3 regions of the Paenibacillus sp. 2KB_20 genome follow, and region 3 is predicted to be linked to each of the others. Evidence: predicted binding sites of a transcription regulator. Region 3 holds the regulator's gene; each other region holds the start of a gene.

Region 1 (10,010 bases), on a different contig from region 3:
TGAGTACCCGAAAGTTTAAGCCCACCGTGACATATACATGAAAAAGTGCATGAACTGCGGCCAATACGAAGTTAAGAAGGTGGTTCGAATGAAAAAAATTCATCTTGGTCTCATCATTGTCATCAGTTTCGGTCTTCTCCTCTCCGTCGGCTTCGGTCTATTGACGATGTACGTGAACCAGAAGGAACTCCCGAAGGGGGTCGTTCTCTCCGGTTGGCAGGTAGGCGGTACACCCGCAGACGAGGTGCTGTCAGAGCTGGATCAACGGCTGCAGGCGATGACAGCATTGAAGGTGGAGCTGCAATCGGACACTCTGAAAGGGCACACGGAAAGCTTCACTCTCCGGGAAGCCGGAGTTCAATTCAGCGCTGCCGATTTTCGGGAAGCTATCGCCAGGTTGTCCGAAGGATCATTATGGGATCAGGTTTTTTACCGGCGTAACTTTCAGCTGGAGTGGCATATATCCACGGACTGGGATCGCAATGTGTTAAAAGAGCGGTTGAGCGAAGACTGGCAAAAGGAACGCTTTGGCGAACCCGTCAATGCGGTACGGAGCATATCCGAAGATGACGTTGTCCGGTACACCCCGGAGAAAACGGCATACCGCATCGATTGGCCGGCATTCTATGAAGGGTTCGTCGCTGCGCTTCCGAATGAGTCTCACTTCACCGAGCCGAAATTGGATGAGATCATTACGGTCCAACTGCCTGTCATCCGTCAAAAGCCCCCCGTTACCGTAAAATCGCTGCAGGATGAGGGGATTGAGCGCAAAATCGTCGAATTCTCTACCAGTCTCGGATCCAGCGGGCCTGGACGCGTTCATAACGTGACTGCCGCTGCCAAAGCCGTAGACGGCATGATTCTGAAGCCCGGCGATGAATTCAATTATGCTCATATTATTGATGCCGCGAAGAAGGAGTACGGCTTTGAAGAAGCCCCCGTTATCGTGAACGGCAAGCTGGTTCCCGGGATCGGCGGCGGGATCTGCCAGGTATCCAGCACAGTCTATCATGCCGCTTTGCTCGTCGGGCTGGAAATCACCGAACGGCGCAATCATTCCCTTCCGGTCAGCTACCTGCCCAAGGGGCAGGATGCCACCTTTGCTGAAGGGGTGATCAATTTTCGCTTTCGGAACAATACAGGTAAGCATCTGCTTATTTTATCGGAGGTATCGCACGATAATTTAACACTAAAGATGTTCGGCACCTTCCCGGAAAATACGGAATATGAGCTTGTGTCCACCACCGTTGAAACCTTGCCGTCACCAGAGAAAATCATTCACAATAACTCGCTTCCTCCAGGACTCAAGCAGGTGGTTCAGAACGGGAAGCCAGGCTATGTGGTTGAAACCTACCGAGCCAAGAAAGTAAACGGCAAAGTTGTGGAGAACGTCAAAATATCCAAGGATACCTACCGCCCCCAGAACAGCATCGTTGCCATTAATCCGACGAACGATGTCCAACTGCCTGAAGCGAATGATACCCCGAAAGAGGAAGTGGTTGAGGACGGTATCAGTGCCCCGTAAACCTGAAGACAACATGGAACAGCCCGGATTCGCGATAGAACCGCGAATCCGGGCTGTTTGCCTTGCCGTTATTTCAATGTAATGTATCGACTTTATAGCAGCTCTCGTATTCTCCAGACGGATATCCTCGCCTTCAATCAGCTCGGCATTCAGATGTCCCATCCGGAAGGGCATCGTGTTTCCCTTAAAACCGCCGAGACGCTCTGACCTCGGCTTCCGGATGCTGTGACAGTTCATCTCTGTACTCCACTTGCCGAATCTCGCACCCTTTGCCTAGGATCACCCGGTTACCGCGGACGATATCGGCTTCAACATACTCGAGATCAAGGACATCGCCTTCAATAATACGAGCCTCCAGCCGTGTTCCCCGTAAAGGCAAGGACAGCATTTCCCAGAGCCGCTTCCCTTTTTTGCGGACCGTTATCCGGTCTCCAACGATTTCCTGTGCAAGGCAGCGGCCCAATACTCGGATATCCGCTGTTCCAACATGCAGGCGGCCATCGATCTTAAATCCCCCTTGCAACGTGGCGGATTCACTCCGCACGTCACCACGGCTTCTCAGGTTTCCGGTGACCTCAAGTTTCTTCGATTCGGAATCTCCGTGAATGCTGCAATGCCCCCCGATAAAGATGGAGCGACTGCGCAATCCATCCTTCAAACTCAGGCTGCCGGCTACATGCAGCTCCTCAGACTCCACAGCCCCCTTAATGGTTCCCGAACCGTTCACGCGAATCGTACGGGCAGCGACGGCGCCACTAACACTCATCGTTCCATTGCCTATTAATTCTCGGCAATCCAGATCTCCATTCACCTGCCCGGCACCGTCAATGCGCACCTTATCGTATTGGCCGCCGCTTGAACTTCCGGTTCCCGTAATCTTCAGATCGGACAGCTTGTCGTCATGTGGTATCATGAGTATCCTCCTCCAGATTTACAAAGTAATCACTATCTATATCTTAACTTCTTCATCACAACAGTTATTTCTACAATAAATGTCCGTCCTCCACCAGGTGGAGTCATAATCTCCCTCTAAGATACCACAACCCCGCTATTCATAGAACAGCCCGATGGCTGAACTTCACCTCGGTCCCAAGACCGAGGCGTTCTCAGGCACTTTATCTCGTCTTTTCCTGCAAATGATGGTTCGGATTTGCTTGGAGTAAGGGAGATTGATTGTGATATGATTCAAATAGGCTCGTTCATTGATCTCTCATTTATTAAAGTGAAAGGGGATACATCATCATGGCTCTTATGCAATGTCGCTTTTACTCGGAGGTACTGGGTCTCAGTACGTCCATGACCGTCATTCTCCCTCAGCAAACCTCTTCGCAGATCGGTATGACCAATCATGCCAAAAGCGGTCTGCATCCGACGCTCTTCCTGCTGCACGGCCTGTCCGACGACGATTCCATCTGGCTGCGCAGAACCTCCATTGAACGCTATGTGGCCGAGATGGGCATTGCCGTCGTGATGCCGCAAGTTCACCGCAGCTTCTATACCGACATGGAATACGGTGGCAAATACTGGACCTTCATCAGTCAGGAGCTGCCGGCCATTGCCCGTTCCTTCTTCCCGTTATCCCACGCGAGGGAAGATAACTTCGTTGCCGGCTTGTCCATGGGCGGATACGGGGCATTCAAGCTGGCGCTCCGCTGCCCGGAATCCTTTGCCGCGGCTGCCAGTTTGTCGGGCGCGCTCGATATGGCGGGTCATATCCGGAGGAATGAGGCCTTGTTTGAACATCAATTAGTCTACGGAGATCAAGATATTACCGGTACCGACAATGACTTGCTGTGGCTGCTTCAGGAAGTCGAACGATCCGAAGGGCCTAAGCCGCTGCTGTATCAATGCTGCGGAACCGAAGACTTCCTCTATGAAGACAATCAAGCGTTCCGCAAAGCCTGCGAAGAAACCTCCCTCGAACTCACCTATCAGGAAGGTCCAGGCGATCATGATTGGGGATATTGGGATACCCACATTCAGGATGTGCTGAAGTGGCTCCCGTTGAAGGCCTGATGAACCTATAGACACATCTGGACGGGCCGGCGGTTCGTTCAACGGTATCTTCCCATATCTTAAAAAAGGTGGATCGGCAAATGTCATGTTTGCCGATCCACCTCTATTTTTTTCACGCCAAGTATTCTATGCCGTTACTCTACATTCCCTTGACGGAGACCCAGCCATTCCTCCGTGACCTGAAGGGTCTGCACGCTGCGATCAATGGCCGCCTTCACTTGCTCGGTTGCCGTGCCGCCGTAAACGTTACGCGCATTGACCACCGTCTCCGGTTGAAGGACGCCATAAATGGAGTCGTCGAACAGCTCCGAGAACTGCTTGAACTCGTCCAGCGTCAGGTCCAGCAGATACTTGCTGTTCTGGATGCAGTACAATACGGTCTTGCCGATCACTTCATGCGCCTGACGGAAAGGAAGTCCTTTGCCCACCAGGAAGTCCGCGATGTCGGTTGCGTTCGAGAAGTCGGTATTCACCGCTTCGCGCATGCGGCCTTTGTTGACCTTCATCGTGGCGATCATCGGCGCGAACAGCTGCAATGCGCCTTCCAGCGTAGCCACCGTATCGAACATGCCCTCTTTATCTTCCTGCATATCCTTGTTATAAGCAAGCGGCAGGGACTTCAGCACGGTGAGAAGACCGATTAGATTGCCGTATACCCGTCCGGTTTTGCCGCGAACAAGCTCAGGCACATCCGGATTCTTCTTCTGCGGCATAATGCTGCTGCCCGTGCAGAACGCATCATCCAGCTCGATGAAGTTGAACTCCGTGCTGCTCCAAAGCACCAGCTCCTCGCTTAAGCGGGACAAGTGCATCATGATGATGGAAGCATCCGAGAGGAATTCCAGGATGAAGTCGCGGTCGCTGACCGCATCCAGACTGTTCTCGTAAACACCATCAAACCCAAGCTGCTCTGCCACGAAATGGCGGTCGATCGGGAACGTTGTACCCGCAAGCGCGCCTGCCCCGAGCGGCAACACGTTAATACGCTTATAGCTGTCGATCAGACGGTCGATATCCCGCTGAAACATGGACACGTAAGCCATCAGATGATGTGCGAACAGAATCGGCTGTGCACGCTGCAGATGCGTATACCCTGGAATAATCGTATCCAGGTTATCCTTGGCTTGTCCGATCAATGCGGTTTGCAGCTCATGCAGCATGCCAGTCAGCGCCACCACGCGGTTACGTAAATACAGATGCATGTCCGTAGCCACTTGATCGTTACGGCTGCGGCCTGTGTGGAGCTTGCCGCCGACAGGTCCGATTTCCTCAATCAGATTCTTCTCGATGTTCATATGAATATCCTCATCCGATACGGAGAACTCGATGCTGCCCTCACGGATGCGCTCCAGCACCTTGTTCAAGCCAGCCTTGATCGTCTCCACGTCTTCGGCCGGCACGATGCCGCATTTGCCCAGCATAGACACATGCGCAAGGCTTCCCTGGATATCCTCTTCGGCCAGCTGCTTGTCAAAACCGATGGATGCCGTATATTCCTCTACCAATGCGTTGGTCTGCTTCGTAAAGCGTCCGCCCCATAACTTGCTCACAACACTTGCCCCTCTCTGTTTAAGGCAGAGGGCCGCTTCCCGCTTAAGAAGTTCCATTCATCCCGGTTGCGCGAGAATCAGCGGAGCTCCCTAGCATGAAACGGCCTTCAGCCTGTTCATTATTGTAAACTTATTGATTCTGGTTCACGCCGGTTGCCACTTTCAAACGCAGTGCATTCAAGCGGATAAAGCCGGTCGCATCGCCCTGATCATAAGCTTGCGTCGGATCGGCTTCCATCGTTGCGATATCCGGGTTGTACAGACTGACCGGACTCTTCACACCTGCGCCGATAATGTTGCCTTTGTACAGCTTCACGCGCACCGTACCGGATACGTTCTTCTGGCTCTCCGTTACCAGCGCTTGCAGTGCCAGACGCTCCGGTGCAAACCAGAAACCGTTATAAACCAAGGTACTATAGCGGGTAATCAGGCTGTCGCGCAGATTCATCACTTCACGGTCCATCGTGATGGATTCCATTTTGCGATGAGCGGTGAACAGGATGGTTCCGCCTGGTGTCTCGTAGACACCGCGGCTCTTCATGCCAACGAAGCGGTTCTCTACCATATCCACGCGACCGATGCCGTGTTTGCCACCCAGCTCGTTGAGCTTCTCCATTACTTGCAGCGGACTCATCGATTCGCCGTTCAGCGCAACGACATTCCCTTGTTCAAACGTAAGCTCGAGGTATTCCGCCTCGTCTGGTGCATCCTCAGGCGATACGCTGAGCAGGTACATATCCTTGCTATCCTCCGCGCTTGCATCGAACCAAGGATCTTCCAGCACACCGCTCTCATAACTGATATGGAGCAGGTTGCGGTCCATGGAGTAGGATTTGGCTGCCGATGCCGTTACCGGAATGCCGTGCGCTTCCGCGTATGCGATCATCTCCGCACGTCCCGGGAAGGAGTTACGGAACTCCTCGATGCGCCAAGGAGCGATTACTTCAATGTCCGGTGCCAAGCCGGCAACGCCCAGCTCAAAGCGAACCTGATCGTTCCCTTTACCCGTAGCGCCGTGCGCAATCGCCGTCGCGCCTTCCGCACGTGCGATATCCACCATGCGTTTAGCAATCAATGGACGCGCGATGCTGGTCCCGAGCAGGTACTGCCCTTCGTACATGGCACCCGCCTGGAACATCGGATAGATGAAATCTGTTGCAAATTCGTCGCGCAGATCGTCGATGTATACTTTGGAGGCGCCTGTCGCCAGCGCTTTTTCCTCAAGTCCGTCCAGCTCTTCCTTCTGGCCGATATCGGCCGTGAAAGCAATGATCTCCGCATCGTAGGTTTCTTTCAGCCACTTCAGAATAACGGACGTATCCAGGCCACCGGAATACGCCAGTACGATTTTTTGTTTTGCCATGGTTAAACTCCCTCTCTTTGTTACTAACAACCCTGTCGTTCATTATACTAAAGATAACGTCCATTAACGCATTTTCATAGAGAATGTTCGTTGCAATTGAATGGCTCTAAGCCATCAAAGCAACCATCAAAGCCTTCTGAGCATGGAGACGGTTCTCAGCCTGATCGAAAATAACGGAATTGGCACCGTCAATCACGCCTTCGCTAACCTCTTCGCCACGGTGGGCCGGAAGACAATGCAGGAACAAGTAATCCGGCTGCGCTGCCTTCACCAGCTCCTCATTCACCTGGTAGTCTGCAAACGCGGCTTCCCGCTGTGCCTGCTCCTCTTCAAAGCCCATGCTTGCCCATACATCCGTATAGATCACGTCCGCATCCTTCGCGGCTTCGATCGGGTCCTGGGTGATCGTGATTTTGCCGCCCGTTTGCGCTGCGATCTCCTCGCTCAGCCTCACGATGCTGGCATCCGCCTCGTAGCCCTTGGGACTGGCCACAGCCACATGCATGCCCATCTTGGCTCCGCCAATCAGGAGTGAATGCGCCATATTGTTGCCATCGCCGATAAAGGCCATTTTGAGGCCTTTTAGCTTGCCTTTGTGCTCCAGCACGGTCTGCAAATCAGCCAGTACCTGACATGGATGCGCCATGTCGCTCAGGCCGTTGATAACCGGAATGGAAGCATATTTCGCCAGGTTGACCACGTTGTCGTGCCCGAAAGTACGGATCATCAAGCCGTCCAGATAACGGGACATCACCTGCGCCGTATCGCTGATCGGCTCGCCGCGTCCGAGCTGAATATCGTTTTTGCTTAAAAAGAGTGCATGTCCGCCCAGCTGGAACATGCCAGCCTCGAACGACACCCGCGTCCGCGTGGACGACTTCTCAAAAATCAAACCAATCGTCTTGCCCTTCAGCGGCTGATAGACTTCGCCGTTCTTCTGCTTGCGCTTGATCTCAATTGCCGAATCGAGCAAGAACTGAATCTCTTCCGTCGAGTATTCGTCCAGCTCGATCATATCCCGCCCTTTCAGGCTCAATTCCTTCACTTGTCCGCTTGCCGCCATATCCTTCAGTCCTCCTTAACCATGCTGTTATTGTCCAAAATGCTGCTGCACGATTCTTCTATGCTTGGCTAACCGCCGTATGCTCATGTATAAGTTCCGTAACAATCGATACCGCCTGGTCGATCTCTTGTTTTGTGACGTACAGATTCGGAAGCAGCCGGATCACATTCGGTCCTGCCGTTACGAACAGCAGCCCGCGGCTCTGTCCTTTTAGTACCAGCTCGCCAACCGGTTCAGCGCATTCGATGCCGATCAGCAAGCCTTTACCCCGGATCGCCTTCACAAAAGGATGACTGCCCAGGCTCTCATTCAGCTTGGTCATCAAATATTCTCCAGCTTCGGCCGCGCGCTGCGGCACGTTGTCCTCCAGCATCGTCTCGATGGTGGCCTGGATGACGGCGCTGGCAATTGGCGTGCCGCCAAACGTCGTGGCATGGCTTCCTGCCGTGAAAGCTTCACGCAAGTAAGCTTTGCCCAGCATCGCACCAACCGGGAACCCGGAACCGAGCCCTTTGGCTACGGTAAAAATATCCGGCTCAATGCCGTAATGCTCGTGCGCAAACAGCTTGCCGGTTCGGCCCATGCCCGTCTGCACCTCGTCGACAATCAGCAGCAGTCCGTGCTTCTTGCACAGCTCAGTAACGGCTTGAAGAAATTCCGGCTCCACCGGATGCACGCCGCCCTCCGCCTGCACCATTTCGATCATGATGGCGGCGGTGTTGTCGTTAATGGCCGCTTCCAGTGCCGGAAGGTCATGCAGCGGAACGCTTTTGAAGCCTGCCGGAAGCGGAAGGAAGCCTTCCTTTACCTTATCCTGGCCGGTTGCCGTCAGCGTAGCCAACGTCCGTCCATGGAAGGACTGCGTAAACGTAATGACCTCGTACCGTCCCGTTCCCTTCACCTTCTGATGGTAGCGGCGCGCCAGCTTAATGGCCGCTTCGTTCGCTTCCGCTCCGCTGTTGCAGAAAAAAACGGAGTCAGCGCAGGTGTTGGCTGTCAGCAGCTCAGCTGCTTTTTCCTGACCGGGAATGTGGAACAGGTTCGAGACATGCCACAATTCATCCAGCTGGGCTTTCAGCTTCTCTTTTACTTTCACCGGAGCATGGCCAAGATTCGTTACCGCCAAACCCGCCATAAAATCAAGATATTTGTTGCCTTGATCGTCCCATAACCAGCTGCCTTCCCCTTTGACCAAGGCGATTGGATATCTGGCATACGTTTGGAACAATGAGCTTTCATTCGCTGCTTTAACACCGCCTGCTGCTGTTTCTTTTCCCATGACCTTCACACACTCCTTTGCATATGGCATTGCTTCATGTTTCAGGTTTGAAACGTCTGCGATAAGAGACATCTACTATGCTTACCCAGCACTGCGAATTCGGATCATTCCTCCGATCCCTGTTGCCCACAGAATTTTATTGAATGATATAAGTTAGGATAAATTCCGTGGACAAAGGGGCCCGCTCCGCTTCTACGGAATGATTCCGCCTTCTCCGTTGAAGTTTTTATATAGTTACGGTTTGTATATCAAGCCGTAACCTGTTCATTCCTTATTACATCCGCACGATGCGCGTTCCCAGCACTTCTCCACCCAACACTCGGCTCAGTACATTCGGCTCGCTTCCGTCCACGATGACAACCTCGCTCACTTTGCCGTGAATGCAGCTGATGGCCGCTCTGACCTTCGGTATCATGCCGCCGTAGATTTCGCCTGTCCCGATCATGTCCTCAATCTCCTGCACCGTCACGGTCGGAAGCACCCGCTTCTCGCCGCCTGCTCCCTTCATGATCCCGGGTACGTCGGTGACAACGATCATCCGGTGTACCCCCAGATGGGAGGCAACGGCACCAGCCGCCGTATCGGCATTAATGTTGTAGCGCTGACCGGACGGATCCACCCCGATCGGTGCAACCACAGGCATGTAGCCCATTTCCAGCACGCCGCTCAGAATTGACGACTTCACAAATGTCACATCGCCGACCCAGCCAACTTCCGCATGGTTCGTTACCGGTTTGGCCTCGATCAGCCCGCCGTCCGAGCCGGACAAGCCGATAGCAGAGCCGCCCACGCTTTGAATCCGCCTTACGATCTGTTTATTGATGGTGCCCGCAAGTACCATCTCCACGACGTCCAGCACATCCTCCGTCGTCTTGCGCAGCCCGTTCACAAACTCGGTCTCAATGCCGAGCTTCTCCAGATTGCCGGAGATCGCGGGTCCGCCGCCATGAACGATGACGGGGTTGACTCCCTTTTGCTGCAGATCCTTTAAATCCTCGAAGAAGCTGTCAGGAAGCGCAGCGAGCGTGCTGCCGCCGCATTTCATGACAAACGTATCTGCCCCTGCTGTTTGGACCGGCAACGTATCCTTTTGATCGATCGTGCTCTTCATATCCGTCTCCTCCGTCCTACTGATTATTTATCTACGTACGATAAGCCGCATTAATGCGGACATAGTCATAAGTTAAATCACAGCCCCAGGCCGTAGCCGAGCC
Region 2 (10,010 bases), on a different contig from region 3:
TATGAATCTGAATAAACTAGTAAATCCATAATGGTGTTATACATTCTAATGTCGAATCATTAAATTTGTGGTGTCTGGATGTTGAAAGAAAAGCAGAGCCAGCATATAGACTCTAATTCTTGATTATTGAGGTTGCAGATATCCGAGTAAAAAGGTAGGTTTTTATACCTTCATCTTAACAACGTTACGTGTCATTGTCAATATCCCACACCTCGAAAATCAACATTTCTAGGTGGATTTTCCTCCGCCTACCGAACGAGGAAACGCGAATTCGTCTCTAGCCATGCACGCTCAAAAAGCCACCATTCCTCAGTGAATAAAACCTTTTGCAACCTTCAACGCAAAAAAAGCTCCTGCAGCCACATCTTACTCCGCCACAGCGAGCTTTCTCCATGTTCTTCTTCTATTTACAACGTGACCGTACCAGCGCTAATCCGGGCCTCGTATTTCTCGCGAAGCTGACGCTCCAGTTCGGATAAAGACACCGACTGCTCTAGGGCCAGCTGCTTACGAACCGCCTCGCGGACACTTTCCTCGCTCGGGGCCTGAGGCTCGATAATTTCCTTCACATAAACAATGGCATAGGTGTCTGTGAGTGAGATCGGTCCCGCAATATCCCCGGGCTCAAGCGTTGAAGCTGCATCCAGCAGTGCCGGCGGCAAGAAGGGATCATCCTCCTCGACCAAGCCGATCTGCCCGCCGTCTTCGCGAGTATACTCATCGAGAGATACCTGAGCCGCGAGATCCGCAAAAGCTTCTCCATTCTCCAGCCGATCCATGACCCGTTCTGCCTCATTTTCCGAAGCGACCTCGATCATGGATAAATTCAACTGCTTCTTGGGGCGAAATTGGTCAGGGTACTGTTCCAGATACGAATCGATCTGCTGCTCTTCGATGTGTACGTCGGAAGTCGCAATTTTCTCAAGCAGCAGCCGATACATCGTCTCTGTCTTTAATTCACTCTCCGTAATGCCAAGCTGATCTTCCATTTCCGATAAGAAACGTTCCTTAGAACCGTAGCTATGGCTCATGACTTCGATTTCTGCATCGACTTCTGCCGGCATAACATCAATATCCTTCGCTTTGGCCTCCAGAGCCACGGCGTGCCGATTCAGCATGGTCATCAGCATTTCGCGGCCATAACGCTTCTTTAGCTCGTCAACCCACTCGTCTTCGGTAATCGTCCTGTCCTGGATGGATGCAACTGGTTGGGAGCCATCTTTCCAAGATGGTGAAGCCTCTTGCGATAAATTCCCGGAAAACAGCATCCAGCCACCCATACCCAATACGCATGCTGTCAAGACAATGACGGTCGCCCACAATCCCTTCTCTTGTCTCGTCATCACGGTCGCTCATCCCAACGTTAAGATTTGGCCCGCTCTAGCACGGATTTTAGCTGTTCTCTATCGAACGTATATTTTTCATTGCAAAAATGACAAGAAACTTCGGCCTTGCCATCCTCTTCGATCATCTGCTCAAGCTCTTCCTGCCCCAAGCTGATCAAAGCGCGCTCCACTCGCTCATGCGAGCAGTCACAGCTGAAGTACACGTCCATTTCCTCCAAAATGGTCACATCCGGAACTACTCGTTTCAGGATGTCTTCCAGTTCCAGTCCTTCTTCCAGCATCTCGGTGATCGGTGGAATCTTGCTCAGCGCAAGCTCAAGCTCCGTAATCTCATCCTCGGTAACGCCGGGGAGAAGCTGAATGATGAAGCCGCCCGCATTCGACACGGAATAATCCGGTGAAACCAGCACACCCAGGCTTACCGCCGAGTTGGTCTGTTCGGATACGGCAAAATAGTATGTGAAGTCTTCAGCGAGCTCGCCCGAAATAATCGGTACACTGCCACGGTAAGGCTCCTTCAACCCGAAATCCTTGATCACATCAATATGGCCGGTGGTCCCTACAGCAGCGGCAACATCCATCTTACCCGGACGGATATTCGTCAGCTCCACATGCGGATTTTTGACATATCCGCGGACCTCGCCGTTGGCATTACTCTCCGCCACAATCAAACCGATCGGTCCGTCGCCTCGCACTTGAATGCTAAGACGCTCGTCTCCTTTTAGCATAGCTCCCATCATCGCTGCTGCTGACACGGTGCGGCCCAAAGCGGCTGTGACGACAGGAAACGTATCATGTCTTTGGCGAAGCTCTTCAACCAAATCGGTTGTCCGAACGGCAAATGTCCGTACTTTCCCGTTTAATGCTGTTCCCCGCAGCAAACGGTCTTTTTGATTACCCATCTTGAGGCCTCCTTGTCTTTCTAGTTGTTTGTAATATCTAACGGTTTTATAGCGGTTCTAGTTACGCTCATAAATAATACGCAAGCCTTCTAATGTCAGAAGGGGAGAAATCTCTTCAATGGACTCCGTTTCGCTGGCAATCAGCTCGGCCATTCCCCCGGTAGCGATAACCTTAACATTGTCCGTACCCATCTCGGCTTTTATACGCTTGACCAGGCCATCAACCTGTCCCGCATAACCAAAAACGATACCGGCCTGCATGGCATGTACGGTATTGCGCCCAATTACTTTTTTCGGCTTTTCGAGCTCTACGCGAGGAAGCTTGGAAGCACGCTGTACCAGAGCCTCAGTAGCAATGCCAATACCAGGCACAATCACTCCGCCAAGATAATTGCCTGCCTCATCAATGCAATCAAACGTCGTCGCCGTACCGAAATCCACCACAATCAGCGGCCCCCCGTACTGCTCGACGGCTGCTACTGCATTCACGATCCGGTCAGCACCAACCTCGCGCGGATTCTCATACCGCAGATTCAGTCCTGTTTTGATCCCCGGTCCTACGATCAGGGGCGCCTTGCCAATATATTTATTGCACATCTCCTCGACCACACGTACAAGAGGAGGAACTACGGAAGAAACAATTACGCCTTCTATTTGGCTTACCAATATATTGGACATTTGAAACAAATTGTGAATCAGTACACCGTATTCATCCACGGTGGACTGACGCGATGTACTGATTCGAAAATCATGCAGCAGCTTCTTCCCCTGATACACACCCAGTACAATATTGGTATTCCCTACATCCACAACTAGAATCAACCTTCTGTCCCTCCTTTCTTCGCATTCAGATCCAGACTGATATCGAGACTATGGAAAGAATAAGTAAGCCGACCAACGGATATCACGTCGACCCCGGTCTCGGCAATCCCGCGTACGGTCTCCAGCGTCACGTTCCCCGATGCTTCGACCCGCACATGAGGCGCCTTGGCCTTGATTCTTCGAACAGACTCCGCCATCATGTCATGACTCATGTTATCCAGCATAATAATATCTGCGCCTGCAGCCAGTGCTTCCTCCACCTGCGCCAAGCTCTCGGTTTCAACTTCTATCGTCATGGTATGTGGAATATGGGCTCTTGCCCGGCTGACCGCTTGCGCGATTCCTCCTGCACCCTTAATGTGATTATCCTTAATCATAACGGCATCGTACAGACCGAAACGATGGTTCGCGCCGCCGCCAACCCGAACAGCATACTTCTCGAGCATTCGGTGGCCTGGTGTCGTTTTGCGGGTATCCACCAATCTTGTCGGCAATCCCTCGAGTACATCTACAAAAGAACGTGTTCTTGTTGCAATACCCGACATACGCTGAAGCAAATTCAAAGCAAGACGCTCGCCTGTCAAAATACGATGAGTGCTTCCTTCCACCTCAGCGAGAACCGTTCCTTTTTCAACCTCGTCCCCATCCCGAACCAATGCCGTAAACGTCAGCGACGGATCAACCGTTTCGAATACCAGCTCTGCTACCGGCATGCCTGCCACGATTCCTGCCTCCTTGGCATGGATAACGCCCTTGGATTCATGACCCGGCTCAATGGTGGTGAGAGTCGTAATGTCCCCCGACCCAATATCCTCCTGCAGCCAGGTCCGTATACTCTGGAGAAGGCCATCGTTGTATCCGTTAAACATCATCGCTTAATTCCTCCGTCATTTCTTGATCCCGTGTATGGACAATATGTTTCTGCCATACGCTGTCATTCCGCTCCGGGAAATCCTCACGGTAGTGGGCTCCCCGGCTTTCTTCACGACCCAGCGCACCCTGCACCACGAGTAAGGATGCTGTGAGCATGTTGGCAAACTCGTATTCCTCACGCTTGGAAAGCATCGAATGGAACAATGGCAGCTGACGGCCGAGCTCTTCTGCTGCTCTTAATAGAGTATCCCGATTTCTGCGAAGTCCTGCATAACGTACCATCACCTTCTGAAGCTTCAAGCGCTTTTCCACCATTGCCTGGGACGGGGTGTCCTTGCGACCGAGATGGAATGATACATGAAGTGGATCTCCTGAGGGTTCCGGCAGACTCTTAATGCGCTCGACAATACGACTGCCGTACACAATCGCCTCCGACAGCGAATTGCTGGCCAAACGGTTCGCCCCGTGAACACCGGTAGACGATACCTCCCCGCAAGCAAATAAACGCTTCACGCTGCTCTCGCCATGCAGATTGGTTTTGATGCCCCCCATCATATAATGCGCAGCCGGGGAGACCGGAATCCAATCTGACGATAAATCGAGTCCATATTGCATGCAGGTTTCATAAATCGTTGGGAATCGATGTTTGACCATCTCCGGCGACTCATGGGTAATATCCAGATATACAAAGGTAGACCCCGTTGCTTCCATCTCACTGACAATGGCCCGTGCTACAATATCCCGCGGCGCCAGCTCCAGCAATTCATGGTATTTGGGCATGAACCGTTCCCCTCGTATATTCCGAAGAACGGCACCTTCACCCCGAACCGCCTCTGATATAAGGAATCGGGGCGCCCCCGGATAACTAAGCGCCGTCGGGTGGAACTGTATAAATTCCATATCCCGAATTTCTGCGCCTGCCCGATAAGCCATGGCAACGCCATCCGCTGTAGCAACCTCCGGATTGGTCGTATACCGGTACAATTGACCGGCGCCCCCGGAACACATCACCGTCGCCCGTCCACGTACGAATACCCGTTTGCCGTCCGGCATCTGTACTAAAACGCCATGACACTCTCCCTGCTCGGTAATCAGGTCAATGACAAAATGATCGTCCCACACCTCTACATTGTGAAGCATTTCAATCTGAATGGAAAGGGCACGCACGATTTCATATCCGGTTGCATCCCCGTTGGCATGAAGGATCCGGCGATGACTGTGCGCGCCTTCTTGGGTGAGTGCGAGCTCGCCATTCTCCACATCAAACATCGTACCGAGCCGAATCAGCTCTTGAACACCGACCGGGCCCTCGTTGACAAGCACATCCACTGCGGTAGAAGAACATAGGCCCGCCCCTGCCAGGAGGGTGTCCTGCCGGTGGTAGGCCGGAGAGTCATCCTCGGCTGTTACGGCTGCAATCCCTCCCTGTGCATAACGCGTGTTGCTTTCAAGCAGCGATTTCTTCGTAATCAATAGTACATTCTGAGTCGCGCTTGCCATGATCGCCGTATATAAACCCGCAATGCCTGAACCGATCACGATGACATCCGTCTCAATGACCGGAAGATCGTTCAGCTCAAAATCAATTAAATACTGCGGTATCACGATGCCTCACCTGTCTTTTCACGAAAGAGTAGCGCATGCTACTTAACTTGTAACATGCGCTCTAATGAAGTTCTGGCTTTCTCTGCAACGACCGGCGGCACATAAATTTGCGGCTTCATCGTTTCCAACGCTTTAACCAGCTTTTTGAGGTTATTCACTTTCATATTCGGACACACCAGGAACTTCGTAGCGAAGTGGAACGATTTATCCGGGCTATCCAATCGAAGCTGATATCCGGTTCCATCCTCTGTGCCTACAATAAACTCCTTGGCAGATGAATTTTTGCAATATTCCAGGATGGCGGTGGTACTCCCTACAAAATCGCCCATCGCTACAACCTCAGGACGGCATTCCGGGTGCACCACAAATTCCGCATGAGGATATTTGGCCTTCATCTCGACAACATCCTTAACCGTCAGCATGTCATGCGTGTTGCAATACCCTTCCCAGATAATAAGCTTCTTGTCGGTATGCTGCTGAACATAATGTCCCAGGTTTTTATCAGGCACCCATATAATTTCATCCGAATCCACCGACTGAATCACTTTAACGGCATTGGATGACGTACAGCAGATATCCGTTTCGGCTTTGATCTCAGCCGATGAATTGATGTATGTGACCACTTTCGCATTCGGATGCTGCGCTTTCAGCTTCCGAAGTCCGTCCACGTTCACCATATCCGCCATAGGGCAGCCAGCCCGCTCATCCGGTATAAGAACCGTCTTGCCCGGTGCCAGAATTTTAGCGCTCTCGCCCATAAAATGCACACCGCAAAATACGATGACCTCAGCATCGGTTTGTGCTGCCTTCTGCGCGAGCAGGAAGGAATCCCCCCGGAAATCAGCGACCTCTTGTATTTCGTCCCGTTGATAATAATGAGCCAAAATGATTGCATTACGTTCCTTCTTCAATTGCATTAACCGCTCACGCAGTTCACGGTTCTGTTCTGCTTTACGCTCCAGTGCCAAAGCTTCCATGATCGACCCTCTCCCTTTATGTAGTTCGGCGGTTCGCCGCTGATGACCATGTGACTTTCAGGATGGTTTCCACCTTTGTGAAAGGATGCGCATCCTTATTTAACAACTAATGTACACGTTCGTTCTGCCCCCTGTCAATGTGATAGAAAGCACAAAAAGAACCGGAAAACGAATTATCGTTCTCCGGTTCTTCAATTTTATTCGGTATTCGATGTTTTATCAGCGAATATTACGTTAAGCTGCTGTTACCGTTGTCCGATCCGCCTGGAGGATCCTTGCGCTCGGAATCTTTTCGCTCCGGCCCTGGATCATTCGAATCCATCGGGTTGTTCGGAATTTCTTCCGTGGAAGTCGGCTGCTCGCCGTCTTCTTTCCCTTGGATACGAACTTTCACGTCGCCAATGTTGTCGATGATCGGTTCACCATTCTCGGTAGAACCTTCTCCTTCACCGTCGCCACTGCCGTTGCCTTCAGCTGATCCGGTCTCAATGAGATTCTTGATTTGCTCAAGCTCCAGCGTTTCCATCTCGAGGAGCGTGTTCGCAATCAGGTGAACCTCTTTTGCATGCTTATTCAGGATCTCTTTACATTTCTCATAGCAATCATTAATGAATCGCTGCATTTCCTGATCGATCTCATAAGCAATTCGATCACTATAGTTCTGCTCATGTCCGATATCACGTCCAAGGAACACTTGTCCTTGGGATGTACCGAACTGCATCGGTCCGAGCTTCTCACTCATACCATATTCTACAACCATGCTGCGGATAATGCCCGTCGCTTGTTGGAAGTCACTATATGCTCCGGTTCCGATTTCACCGATGAACAGTTCCTCAGCAACACGGCCGCCGAGCAAACCGGTTACGCGATCCAGCAATTCCTGCTTCGTCACGAGCATCCGATCTTCCTTCGGCATCATGATGACATATCCACCGGCACGGCCACGAGGAATAATCGTTACCTTGTGCACCGTATCCGCATGCTCGAGGAAGTAACCCACAATGGTGTGACCTGCTTCATGGTAAGCTACGATACGTTTCTCGCGATCACTGATCACGCGGCTGCGTTTCTCCGTACCGACGATAACACGGTCAATCGCCTCATCCACTTCTCGCATGGAGATATCTTTACGGTTGCGGCGAGCCGCAAGCAAGGCAGCCTCGTTCAGGAGATTCTCCAGATCGGCACCTGTAAAACCGGTTGTACGTTTGGCGATGATGTCAAGTTTAACATCCTTCGTCAATGGTTTGTTGCGTGCATGAACCTTCAGTACGGCTTCACGGCCCTTCACATCCGGGCGATCTACGGTAATCTGACGGTCAAAACGTCCCGGACGAAGAAGCGCCGGGTCCAAAATGTCCGGGCGGTTGGTCGCAGCAACGATGATAATGCCTTCGTTCGCTCCGAAACCGTCCATTTCAACCAGCAACTGGTTGAGTGTCTGCTCACGCTCGTCATGACCGCCGCCAAGTCCGGCGCCACGCTGACGACCCACAGCATCAATCTCATCAATAAAGATGATACATGGTGCATTCTTCTTCGCGTTCTCGAACAAGTCACGTACACGAGAAGCACCGACACCGACAAACATCTCAACAAAGTCGGAACCGGAAATACTAAAGAATGGCACTCCTGCTTCACCAGCAACGGCACGAGCCAGGAGCGTCTTACCTGTTCCCGGAGGACCGACAAGCAGAACGCCCTTCGGAATGCGAGCGCCAACCGTGTTAAACTTGCGCGGATCTTTCAAGAAGTCAACAACTTCAACAAGTTCCTGCTTCTCTTCATCTGCTCCGGCTACATCCTCAAATGTAATCCGTTTCTTCTCTTCATTATATAAGCGGGCTTTGCTCTTACCAAAGTTCATCACTTTGCCGCCGCCGCCTTGGGCCTGATTAAACAGGAAGAAGAACAGAACAAACATAATGATGAGCGGAATAAAGGATGAAAGCAATGTCAGCCAAATGCTTTGGCCTTCCATTGGCTGCACGGACAGTTTGACGTTGTTGCTGTCACTGGCTGCAGTCAGCTCTTGCATCGCTGCATCCGTGGCAGGAATATAGGTTGAGAAATTCTCCGATTTTTTCTCTTCGGAAATCTCCCTATACTTACCGGTCACCAGATAAGCGTAACCGTCAAATTGTACCGTCATTTCCTCTATGTTGTTAGCTTTGACTTCCTGCCGCAGTTGATTATAACTAGGGGCATCGGCTTGCTCGCCGCCATTAGTAACGAATTGTACTATGCCCACCACGACTAAAAATAGAATCAAATAAAAACCAGAATTCCGGATGAACCGACTCATCCCCTACCTCCTCTCAAGACACATAAGATATTTTACCACAGCCTGTCTGGCCATCTCAACAAAGGGCCCTGAACTGTGATAGCAGCCCATTGCCGCGGTTTAACTGCTGTAGATTTCCGGCTTCAAAATCCCGATGTAGGGGAGGTTCCGGTAATGCTCGGCATAATCGAGCCCGTATCCGACAACAAAAGCATCCGGCAGCACGAATCCGGTGTAATCGGCCTGCAAATCCACCGTACGGCGTGCCGGCTTGTCAAACAGCGTGACAACGTGCACCGAGTTTGCCTTGCGGCTCTTCAAAAGCTCAATCAAATGGCTCAGCGTAAGACCGCTGTCGATAATATCCTCCACAATCAGCACATCCCTGCCTTCAACGGATGCGTCCAGATCTTTAATGATCTTCACCACGCCGGAGGATTTGGTTGATGCCCCATAACTGGATACAGCCATGAAATCCAACTCAAGAGGTACTGTTATGGATTTAACCAAGTCGGCCATAAAAATAAATGCACCTTTAAGAACGCAAATAACGAGTGGATTGCGTCCCACATATTCGGCGCTGAGTTTGGAACCAAGTTCCTTAATCTTTGCGTGAATCTCTTCTTCACTGATGAGTATTTCCTGAATGTCATTCTGCAACTTAAGTGGACCTCCTACGTTTATACTATGAAAGCGTGAAACGGGCCATTCTTCGTTTTACACTTGCCTTAAGCATCCGATAGCTCCATCCGGAGAACTCGTGATGTGTGCCGCCCGCAAGCGGCGTGAACGGAACGTCGTGCACCTGGAATCCACACGATGCTGCCGGAACCGTCACAAAGAATAGGAATCCGGGCACGGACAGACGGTGGGATTTTCTCATCAATGAGAATATCTTTCACCTTTTTGCTTCCGTTTAATCCCATGATCTTCATCTTGTCCCCCGGCTGTCTGTTACGCAAGGTTAAGGGAAACGTCAGCTCATCCGCATCAAAATCCGCCACAAAGGCTGATGGTCTGGAGCCGTTCCGGCTTTCGCTTCCTGTCATTGACGACAATTTCAGCATTTTTCCGATTTCCTTAACATACTGCTGCGAAACATCAGGAGAATCAAGAATGTATATGTACTGTCCCTGTTCATTCGGAGGCTTAGGCCAAAACTGGATCACTCCATACTCACGAACACAGGTAATGCCGTCAC
Region 3 (10,010 bases):
GATGAAGAACATGAAGAAGAAGGGTGTACCGATCACCATGCTGACCGCGTACGATTATCCTTCCGCCAAGCTGGCGGAGGAAGCGGATATTGATATGATATTGGTAGGCGATTCCCTCGGCAATGTCGTGCTCGGCTATAACTCCACAATTCCGGTAACGCTGGACGACATGGTATACCATACCCGTGCCGTCGCTCGTGGAGCGGAAGAAACTTTTATCGTAGCGGATATGCCGTTTATGACCTATCACGGAGATATTGATGAAAGTCTGCGCGGGGTGCGGAGATTGATGCAGGAAGGTCATGCGCATGCCGTGAAAATGGAGGGCGGCGAAGAAATCGCCGGCACCGTGAAACGGATCGTACAGTCCGGCGTACCGGTACTGGGTCATATCGGGCTGACGCCTCAGTCGGTGAATCAAATTGGAGGCTACCGGATCCAAGGCAAGGATGCCCAAGACGCTCAGCGGCTCATGAATGATGCAAAGGCACTTGAAGCGGCTGGAGCATTCGCAATTGTATTGGAGCTGGTTACAGAAGAGGCTGCGGCGGAAATATCTAAAGCGCTGAGCATACCGACGATTGGCATCGGAGCGGGTCGTTACTGCGACGGTCAGGTTCTGGTATTCCATGATTTAATCAAATATGCGTCTCCCTATCGGGACAAACGCTTCGTGAAAACATACGCTGATGTAGGCTCCGTCATCCGTGAAGGCATTACGCAGTATGTGAAGGAAGTGAAGGACCGCTCATTCCCGGCGGAGGAGCATGTCTTCAAGGCCGAGAATCATGAGGCTTCCGAAACGACAACAACATTATATGGAAGCAAAAAGGAAAAGGTGGGCACGACATCATGAAAGTGATTCGCACCATTGCGGAATTAAGATCAGAACTTAAGGACCGCTGGGAATCCGGCAGTGGTTCGGTAGGACTTGTGCCTACGATGGGTTATTTGCATGAAGGACACGCCAGCCTGATGCGTAAGGCGCGAGAAATGGCAGGTACGGTGGTTGTCAGTATCTTTGTCAATCCGATTCAATTCGGACCGGGTGAGGATTATGAGACCTATCCCCGGGATGAGGTACGCGATCTGGCGTTGGCGGAATCCGAAGGGGTGAATGTGGTTTTTATTCCCACGGTTCAGGAAATGTATCCCCAGCCGACCAAAACCAAAATCGCTGTATCGGAAATTACGTCTTTGTTGTGCGGGGCCTCCCGTCCCGGGCATTTTGACGGTGTTACCACGGTTGTTAACAAATTGTTTAATATCGTAAAACCTGACTATGCTTTCTTCGGAATGAAGGATGCCCAGCAGGTAGCCGTCATTGAGCAAATGGTTCAAGATTTGAACATGGACGTAACCATCGTGCCTTGTCCGATCATCCGCGAATCTGACGGCCTTGCTCTAAGCTCACGCAACGTGTATTTGAAGCCGGAAGAGCGGGAACAGGCACTTGTGCTGTCGGGCTCTTTGCGGACCGCTCAGGAGATGATCCAGCAGGGACAAGCGACAACGGCAGGAGAGATCCGTGTTCATCTTCGGGATTCTATATCCCAGTCCCCGCTCGCTGATATTGATTATGCAGAATTGCTCACTTTCCCGGAACTTGTTCCCGTGGAAGATTCATATCGCATTGCGGATGAAGGCAGAACCGTCATTATGGCGCTGGCCGTACGATTTGGCCGCACCCGTCTCATTGACAATGCGTTACTTCAACCAAAAGTAGGGGGATCCCATGTTTAGAACAATGATGAAATCCAAAATCCACCGCGCAACGGTGACGGAAGCCAATCTGAACTATGTGGGCAGCATTACCATTGATGAGGATCTAATGGAGGCTGCAGACCTTTTGGAGAATGAAAAAGTTCAAATCGTGAACAATAACAATGGCGCCCGTTTGGAAACGTACGTGATCAAAGGCGAACGCGGCAGTGGTGTGATTTGTCTGAACGGGGCAGCTGCAAGGCTTGTACAGCCTGGCGACAACGTCATTATCATTTCTTATGCCATGATGTCTAAAGAGGAATACGACAATCATACCCCAACGGTTGTGATCGTTGACGAAATGAATAAGCCGGTTAACACGGAATATCGTGAGGTTCACGCCGCGGTTCTCTAAATGGTCTCCTAAGAGCCAAAATGTGTCGGGACCTTAAAGGGATGAAAAGACCGACTTCTACAGAAAATGAGTTCAGGTCGACGCACTGATCTCATTTTTCCGCTAAGGGTGGGATGCAGCTATGTTTCAACATGTATTCGCTGAAATGAACAACATGTTAGATGAAATTGTGAAGCATTACCCTTCTGCTCAAGGTCCCCAAAAACAGGCGCTGGTACAGAACTGGAACATGCTCAAAAGCATGAGCGAGGGCATTATCGAGGAATGGCTCCATTTTGAAGAGAAGATGGCTATCTTCCGCGAGAGTGCCGCCTCACCTCCTGTTTTTCCACCGACCGAAGCGCCTGAACTGCAGCTTGATGCATTCATTCGCGGCCAAGGTTATTACAAGTTGTTGATGTTCCAGCCGGCTATACAGCAATTTGAGGTGGCCGCCACGGTATTTCCGGATAGCCTTCTGATCAAGCTGTATATTGCGATGTCCCATCTTTATTTGGGGCAAACCATACCAGCGTCCGATGTATTGGTGTCCATCCTGCCCCTGGCAGACAACAAGAAGATGCGAGCGATGATTTACAACGCGCTTGGATGCATCGAGGTGTTGAATGGACAACAAGGGAAAGCCGAGGAGCATTTTGCACTGGCGATTCACAGCGACCCGACACTTCCTGACCCCATTATCAATTTGGAGGTCTGCAAGCAGAATCGCGGTGAGCTCCAGTACGGCAGCCAATTGATCTCTTTGCTGTAGAAATCAAGCCATTACAAGAAGCGATGCCAGAGCTCATTACTGAGACTTTGGTATCGCTTCTTGCCGTATGGAGCGATGGAGGAGAAACGGGGGATTTTTTACCCGGAATGTTCAAAACCCGCAACTTCTGGTATGCTGTTAATTAGTCTGGAGGAAAGGGATTTTATCGAAATGAAATTTGCCGTATTGGATTTTGAAACCACGGGCAACCAGTCAGCAGATGAGATCATTCAGGTTGGACTGGCCATCATCGAAGAGGATCGAAGCATCTCCCGCGTATACGGCACCTATGTCAATCCCGGGATTCCGATCCCTCCTTTTATTACCGGTTTGACCGGCATTTCCGACAGTGATGTAGCGGATGCTCCGTCATTGGAAGAAATGATGATGGAACTCGTGCCCATGCTCGACGATGTCGTATTGGTTGGGCATAATGTCGCTTTTGATTTTAACTTTTTGCAAAATGCACTCGATCGCTGCGGCTATTTACCGTTCAGCGGCCGAATTCTAGATACGATGCACTTCTTAAAAATATGTTTTCCCTCGCTGCCTTCTTATCAGCTCGGGATGGTCTCTTCTCATTTCGGTCTGGAGCATGACCGTCCGCATCAGGCGGACAGCGATGCGCTTGCCACAGCCTATGCACTGCTGAAATGCCTGGAGGAGATCGATGAGCTTCCTCTCCTTACCGTGCAGCGGTTAAGCGACCTGTTTGCCGACGAGGACAGCGACTTGGCCTGGTTCTTTGACGGCATCCGTGCTGACAGGGAGTTCCAGGCTGTACAAGCCGGAGACACCCATACGTACTATCGTCAATTTGCCCTGGCCGTTGACGATTGGAACGATATTGCGCCTGCCAGGGATGAGTCGGAGCCTAATCCGTTGGCGGATGTAAGCTTTGAGCAATACATGAATGATGTCCGTGAACGTCTAAAAGAAACGCTGCCTCATTATGAGAGCAGGGATGCCCAGGACATGATGTTTCAGGAAGTGATGCAGGCCCTCGATGATAATAAACATTTATTGATCGAAGCCGGCACGGGAACAGGCAAATCCCTCGGGTATTTGCTGCCGTCGATTTATCAAAGCGTGAAGCAGGAACAGAAGGTTATGGTAAGCACGCATACAATCAACCTTCAAGAACAGCTGCGTGACCGGGATATTCCCCTGCTCACCCAGGTTGTTCCTTTTCCTTTTAAAGCGGCTATTTTCAAGGGAAGAGGCCATTATTTGTGTTTGAGAAAATTTGAACATAAAATAAATAGAAGAGATTTTCATTCCCCGAAGGAAGATGTGATCACCGCGGCGCAGATGCTGGTCTGGCTGACCCAGACGGAGAACGGGGATGATGAAGAACTGAACTTTGGCGGTCGCGGAGGGGATTTCTGGGAGACGATCTCCAGTGATTCGGATTCCTGCCTTGGCCGTGCATGCCCATGGTTCCGCAAATGCTACTATCACAGGGCCAAACATGAAGCGGGCATCGCGGATGTTGTCATTACGAACCATTCGAAGCTGTTCACTGACGTAAAAGCGAATCATCAGCTGCTTCCGAGTTATGAACGTCTCGTCATTGATGAAGCGCATCATCTGGAGGATGTCGCTGGCAAGCACCTTGGCTTGCAGATGAAATATTTTTCGGTGGTCCATACGTTGACTCGTATGTACAAAGACAGCCGCAGCGGTCAGCTTCCGGCTCTTCGCCAGCTGCTGCAAGCATCATCGCATGAGAAGGCTGTCGAGTGGTCCTCCATCATAGACCGGATTTATCCGGATCTGATCACCGCAAAAGAGAATTGGGACCGGCTCAGCGATCAATTGTTCGGACTGCTTCCGGAACGCGGAGACGCGACTCCGGGGGATGCCGGTCAATTCTCGCTTCGCTTATCGCCTCTGAAGAAGCCGAAGGATTGGGATTCGCTGGCCGAGCTCGAGCATCAAATTCATGTGACGCTGGGCGATGTCGTTCGCAAGGGTGACAAGCTGATCGCCGAGATGAAGGAAGATCTGGACGACTACAGCGCGGACAGTTTGTTAACAGACCTATCGGGTCTGTTTAAGGACCTGGCCGCACACCGCGAGGACCTGAGGTCTTTCATGGCTCTGAATGATGAAGGCACGGTATACTGGATGGAGGCTAACGGGAATTTCCGCGGCAAATCGCTGCAGCTTTATGCAGTGCCTGTAGATGTTAGCACCCACTTGAAGGAATTGTTTTTTGACAAGAAACAAAGCGTGATCCTGACATCGGCGACCTTGTCGGTGGATAAATCGTTTCAGTTCATGATCGAGAACTTGGGTCTTCAGGAAGCGGCAGATAGCGGCAACCTGAACACGGTTCTGCTGCCGTCCCCGTTTAATTACAGGGAGCAGGCCCTCCTTGTCGTGCCGCGCGATTTTCCGAGCGTGAAGGGCTCGGTCGGGGATGCACTCTTTGTGAATACACTTGTGCAATCATTGGCCGATACGGCAATCGCTACGCATGGCCGCATGCTTGTGCTGTTCACTTCGTACCGCATGCTGCGTCAGGTTCACGAGCCGTTGAAGGAGGCGCTGGCATCCAGCGATATTACGGTACTGGGACAAGGGATGGACGGAACCAGCCGTACCAAGTTAATCCGGAGATTCCAGGATAGCAGTGCTTCGGTCCTGCTGGGTACGAGCTCCTTCTGGGAAGGGGTAGACATACCCGGGGAGGCGCTCACTTGCCTTGCGATCGTCCGGCTGCCGTTCCAGCCGCCGAATCATCCCTTGGTCGAAGCCAAGAGCGAATTGCTGCAGCAGCAGAAGAAGAACCCGTTCATGAAACTTTCGGTTCCGCAAGCGGTCATTCGCTTCAAACAGGGATTTGGCCGACTGGTGCGGACCGCGCAAGATAAGGGGATTGTCATTGTCTACGATACCCGGGTCATTGAATCCTATTACGGGAAATATTTCTTATATTCTTTGCCGGGGCCGAAGATGGAGCACATGCCGACAGAGGGGATCGTTCCCCGAATTACGGAATGGCTGCAGGAAGAGGCAGGCATAGAGAACCAAGCTGAATAAAAGTGAAACAATGAACGAAATGATCTGTCACAAAAAAATGTAGTTATTAACCTATTATTAGGGGGAGCATGAATGAAATCGGAAAAAATTTCGGAAGCCGTGGTCCGCAGATTACCTGTATACTTGCGCTATTTGAATGAGCTTCAGAAAAGGGAGGTCTCCACGGTTTCCTCCCAGGAACTGGGACAAAAACTGGACCTCAATCCTGCTCAAATTCGTAAGGACCTAGCGTATTTCGGTGATTTTGGACGGAAAGGGATCGGATATGACGTATCTTATCTGATCGAGAAAATTCGCCAGATTCTAAAGCTGGACCAGAAGATCAATGTCGCATTGATTGGGGCCGGTAATCTTGGACATGCATTATCGAATTACAATGCATTTCTGAAGGACAATATGAAGATTGTGGCGGTTTTCGATTCGTATTCTCCCAAAGTTGGTATGAAAATTAACAATTTGGTTGTACAGCCGATGGAGGAACTGGAGAAGACGGTTCATGAGTACGGCATTCGTATCGGGATAATCACCGTTCCGGATTTTGAAGCGCAGAATGTAGCCAATCAGCTTATCGCCGCAGGCATCGAGGCTATCCTGAATTTTGCGCCAACCATCCTGAAAGCCCCATCCCATATCAGGATTCATACGGCTGATTTTACTACAGATTTGCAGAGTTTGGCCTATTATTTGGATAACGGCAAGGAGGATGCAGGACATGACGATAACGAAGTGGATGGTTAAGAACGGAACGTTTGCGGTATTAGAGGAAGGAAGAACCGTGCTACGCGGATATATGGTTGTGGAGAATGACCGGATAACCTATCTGGGTGAAGAAGAGCCAACCGTCCAAGAGGGAACAGAAGTTATCGACGGAACTCATCTGTTTTTCCTACCGGGGTTAGTGAACACGCACGGACATGCGGCGATGTCCCTGCTCCGCGGTTATGGCGACGATCTGGCACTGCAGGTATGGCTTCAGGAAAAAATGTGGCCTATGGAAGCCAAATTCACGGCCGACGATGTATACTGGGGAACCGCACTCTCCGTGCTGGAGATGATCAAAGGCGGAACCACGACATTTGTGGATATGTATGATCATATGGATCAGGTTGCCAAGGTTGTGCAGGACTCAGGAATGCGCGGCGTCCTAATGCGCGGCGTCATCGGATTATGTCCGCCTGAGGTACAGCAGCAGAAGCTGGATGAGGCGGTGGCATTCGCAAAAGACTGGCATGGCAAGGCTGACGGGAGAATTACGACGATGATATCGCCGCATGCACCTTATACGTGCCCGCCGGATTTCATCGAAAAATTCGTTCAGGCATCGCATGATTTGAATCTGCCTTTGCATACGCATATGTCCGAAACGGAAACGGAAGTAGCTCAGAATGTAAAAGACTACGGACTTCGCCCTGTTGCCCATTTGGAGAAGCTTGGCATGTTCTCCCGGCCAACGCTGCTTGCGCATGCCGTCCATCTGACCGATGAAGAAATCGAAATCCTGGCCAAGCATCAAGTTATGGTGTCGCATAATCCAGGAAGCAATTTGAAGCTTGCCAGCGGCATTGCACGCGTGCCTGCACTGCTGAAAGCTGGGGTCACTGTGTCATTGGGTACCGATGGACCTGCGAGCAATAATAATCTGGATATGTTTGAAGAGATGCGACTGGCTGCACTGATCCATAAAGGTGTAAGTGGGGACCCAACAGCCATTCCAGCATCCGAAGCGCTTCGGATGGGAACAGAGTATGGAGCCCGATCGGCGTTCCTTGAGGATATCGGCACACTTGCGGTAGGAATGAAAGCAGATATGATCGCACTGAACACGGATCAAGCGCACTTCCTTCCACGGACCGATTATATTTCACACGCTATCTACTCAGCCAGTGCGAAGGATGTAGAGCATGTATGGGTTGACGGCAAGCAGGTCGTGAAGAATGGCGCGAGTCTTACTCTTGATGAGGAACGTATCCGCCGGGAAGCGCAGCGTGCCTTTGAGCGTCTTACAACCCTCTAGGGAATAATCAAGGGGAGCGAGGAAGACGGATTTGAAGAAAAAAACGAAGTGGATTTTGCTGAGTGTGTCCATCGTGCTGCTGTTGCTGCTTGGTTTACAGCTCTATTATTCATATGTTATGAAAGATACTTGGAATGAAGAAAGAATGGCAATTGTTGCCGCGAAGCAGCATGGCCAATTGGTTACGTCCGGGAAGACCTATAAATCGGTGTGGGGCGAGGATAATAACTATTGGGTGGTAAGCGGGAAGGATCAAGACAATCAAGATCGTATGGTATGGGTGAAATTTACGGATGACAACGTACCTGTTGAAGGTGCTGACGCTGTCCAGTCCGTTTTATTGAAAACGGGAATGTCAGAAGCCCAGATGCGGGATCAGATCTATAACGAATTGCCTGGCGTTGAAATTAAGCGGTTGCTGCCTGGAATGTATGAGGGCGAGTATGCATGGCAGCTGCAGTATGAACACAACGGTCAGCGCGGCTATCGGTTTTATCGTTTTCAAGATGGTAACACCATCGGGAATGACATTATTCTTCCAAATCAATAAAAATGCAGTAAGCGAGGCGCCCTTTAAAATTCATAGGGTGCCTCTCTTTTTCTCCAACATGTAAGCGCATTCAGAAAGAATATGGAAAAACTGTTCTAAATATTTTCACAGACATGCATGAAAAAGTATATAAGATGTGATATACTCGTACTTGTACAAAACGAGCATATAAATTACATGCATCGAAATATATCGTTGTTATATGTACTATTGTGTCACAAAATGATAGACAAAATTTCATATAGGAAATGAAGGAGGAACTTCATGAAACTACGCATTGTACCTATCATGCTGACTGTCGTGATCTCAGCATCGGTTCTCTTTGGCGGATGGTTTCTGTATCGGCAGATGGCTTTGCAAAATCCGCTGGCAAATGTTGTGTCGCAATATGACGGCGTGAAGGATTCTCATATAGATATTAAACAGAATACCGTTACTTTGAATCTCGATTTGGCTCCAGATACAAATTTACAAGGTTTGGTTCAGCATATTAAGAAGGAAGGCAAGTCTGTGATTGGCAAGCGGGAATTGAAAATCCAGGTGGAGGACCATTCCTCGGAAGCACTGGATCAATGGTGGGAGAAGGCCATGCTCTCAGTCGCCGAAGCAATGGATAATAAGCAGTATACTGATATTCAATCATCGCTCGAGCAGCTTGCTGCCCAGTCTCCGAATTTGAAAGCAAAAGCAACCATCGATGACACCAATGTCTATGTCAGCTTGTCAGACGGCAAGTCTGGTAAATTTATAATCTTGCCGCGTCAGCCTGGCAGCATGGAGGTGTGGAATCATGCCTAAATTAGCTAAAGAAATCATGTTAGGCTTTATTCCCGTATTACTGGTATTCCTTGTATTTGTCGGTGTGAACATCGTGCCCTTGCTCATCGCTGCAGGACTTGTAGGCGGCTTGTTGTTTATCGCTAAAATGAAAGGCGGTATTGCTGTAGGCGCAGGGAATGAGCGCAAGCGGAAAAAGAGCGGACCTGCCAAGCTGACGTTCGAAGAAATCGGCGGGCAGGATAATGCTAAACAAGAACTGCGAGAAGCATTGGATTTTCTGATTCGTCATGAAGACATTAAGAAATTCGGCATTCGTCCATTGAAGGGCATTCTCCTAACCGGGCCTCCGGGAACAGGGAAGACGTTGATGGCGAAAGCCGCTGCCCATTATACGGATTCGATCTTTGTTGCTGCATCCGGCAGTGAATTTGTTGAGATGTACGTCGGTGTTGGTGCGGGGCGCATCCGGGATTTGTTTAAGGATGCCCGGAATCGTGCGACAAAAGAAAACAAACAAAACGCCATCATTTTCATCGATGAGATCGATGTCATTGGCGGTAAACGCGAAGGCGGCCAGCAGCGCGAGTACGACCAGACACTGAATCAGCTACTAACCGAGATGGATGGCATCTATTCACAGGATACTCCTCGCATTCTGGTTATCGCAGCAACAAACCGTAAAGAAATGCTGGATAGCGCACTGCTGCGTCCAGGCCGATTCGACCGTCATATTCAAGTAGATCTTCCG

The links. The regulator Rex, encoded in region 3, represses fermentation and respiration genes when NADH is low (regulators of the CRP and FNR family bind a similar motif). The targets are predictions, from matches to a motif close to TTGTGAAATATTTCACAA.
Region 1: the regulator Rex is predicted to act here: its motif matches at 2,699-2,716, upstream of AB4124_RS12445 (polymer-forming cytoskeletal protein).
Region 2: the regulator Rex is predicted to act here: its motif matches at 6,601-6,618, upstream of nadA (quinolinate synthase NadA).

What each region holds. Positions count from the first base shown of each region.
Region 1 is NZ_JBFRHH010000004.1:50,347-60,356, forward strand. It holds gene AB4124_RS12440 (VanW family protein) at 89-1,525, shown strand; gene AB4124_RS12445 (polymer-forming cytoskeletal protein) at 1,710-2,438, opposite strand; gene AB4124_RS12450 (alpha/beta hydrolase) at 2,768-3,541, shown strand; gene argH (argininosuccinate lyase) at 3,676-5,091, opposite strand; gene AB4124_RS12460 (argininosuccinate synthase) at 5,222-6,454, opposite strand; gene argF (ornithine carbamoyltransferase) at 6,561-7,517, opposite strand; gene AB4124_RS12470 (acetylornithine transaminase) at 7,576-8,796, opposite strand; gene argB (acetylglutamate kinase) at 9,071-9,907, opposite strand; gene argJ (bifunctional glutamate N-acetyltransferase/amino-acid acetyltransferase ArgJ) at 9,939-10,010, opposite strand, start outside.
Region 2 is NZ_JBFRHH010000023.1:11,260-21,269, forward strand. It holds gene AB4124_RS32375 (peptidylprolyl isomerase) at 408-1,343, opposite strand; gene hslO (Hsp33 family molecular chaperone HslO) at 1,364-2,248, opposite strand; gene AB4124_RS32385 (type III pantothenate kinase) at 2,306-3,070, opposite strand; gene nadC (carboxylating nicotinate-nucleotide diphosphorylase) at 3,067-3,942, opposite strand; gene nadB (L-aspartate oxidase) at 3,932-5,548, opposite strand; gene nadA (quinolinate synthase NadA) at 5,587-6,525, opposite strand; gene ftsH (ATP-dependent zinc metalloprotease FtsH) at 6,755-8,830, opposite strand; gene hpt (hypoxanthine phosphoribosyltransferase) at 8,930-9,469, opposite strand; gene tilS (tRNA lysidine(34) synthetase TilS) at 9,538-10,010, opposite strand, start outside.
Region 3 is NZ_JBFRHH010000003.1:37,057-47,066, reverse strand. It holds gene panB (3-methyl-2-oxobutanoate hydroxymethyltransferase) at 1-856, shown strand, start outside; gene panC (pantoate--beta-alanine ligase) at 853-1,743, shown strand; gene panD (aspartate 1-decarboxylase) at 1,736-2,119, shown strand; gene AB4124_RS09425 (hypothetical protein) at 2,241-2,870, shown strand; gene dinG (ATP-dependent DNA helicase DinG) at 3,042-5,918, shown strand; gene AB4124_RS09415 (redox-sensing transcriptional repressor Rex) at 5,991-6,656, shown strand; gene AB4124_RS09410 (amidohydrolase) at 6,631-7,932, shown strand; gene AB4124_RS09405 (cell wall elongation regulator TseB-like domain-containing protein) at 7,964-8,482, shown strand; gene AB4124_RS09400 (hypothetical protein) at 8,747-9,280, shown strand; gene AB4124_RS09395 (AAA family ATPase) at 9,273-10,010, shown strand, end outside.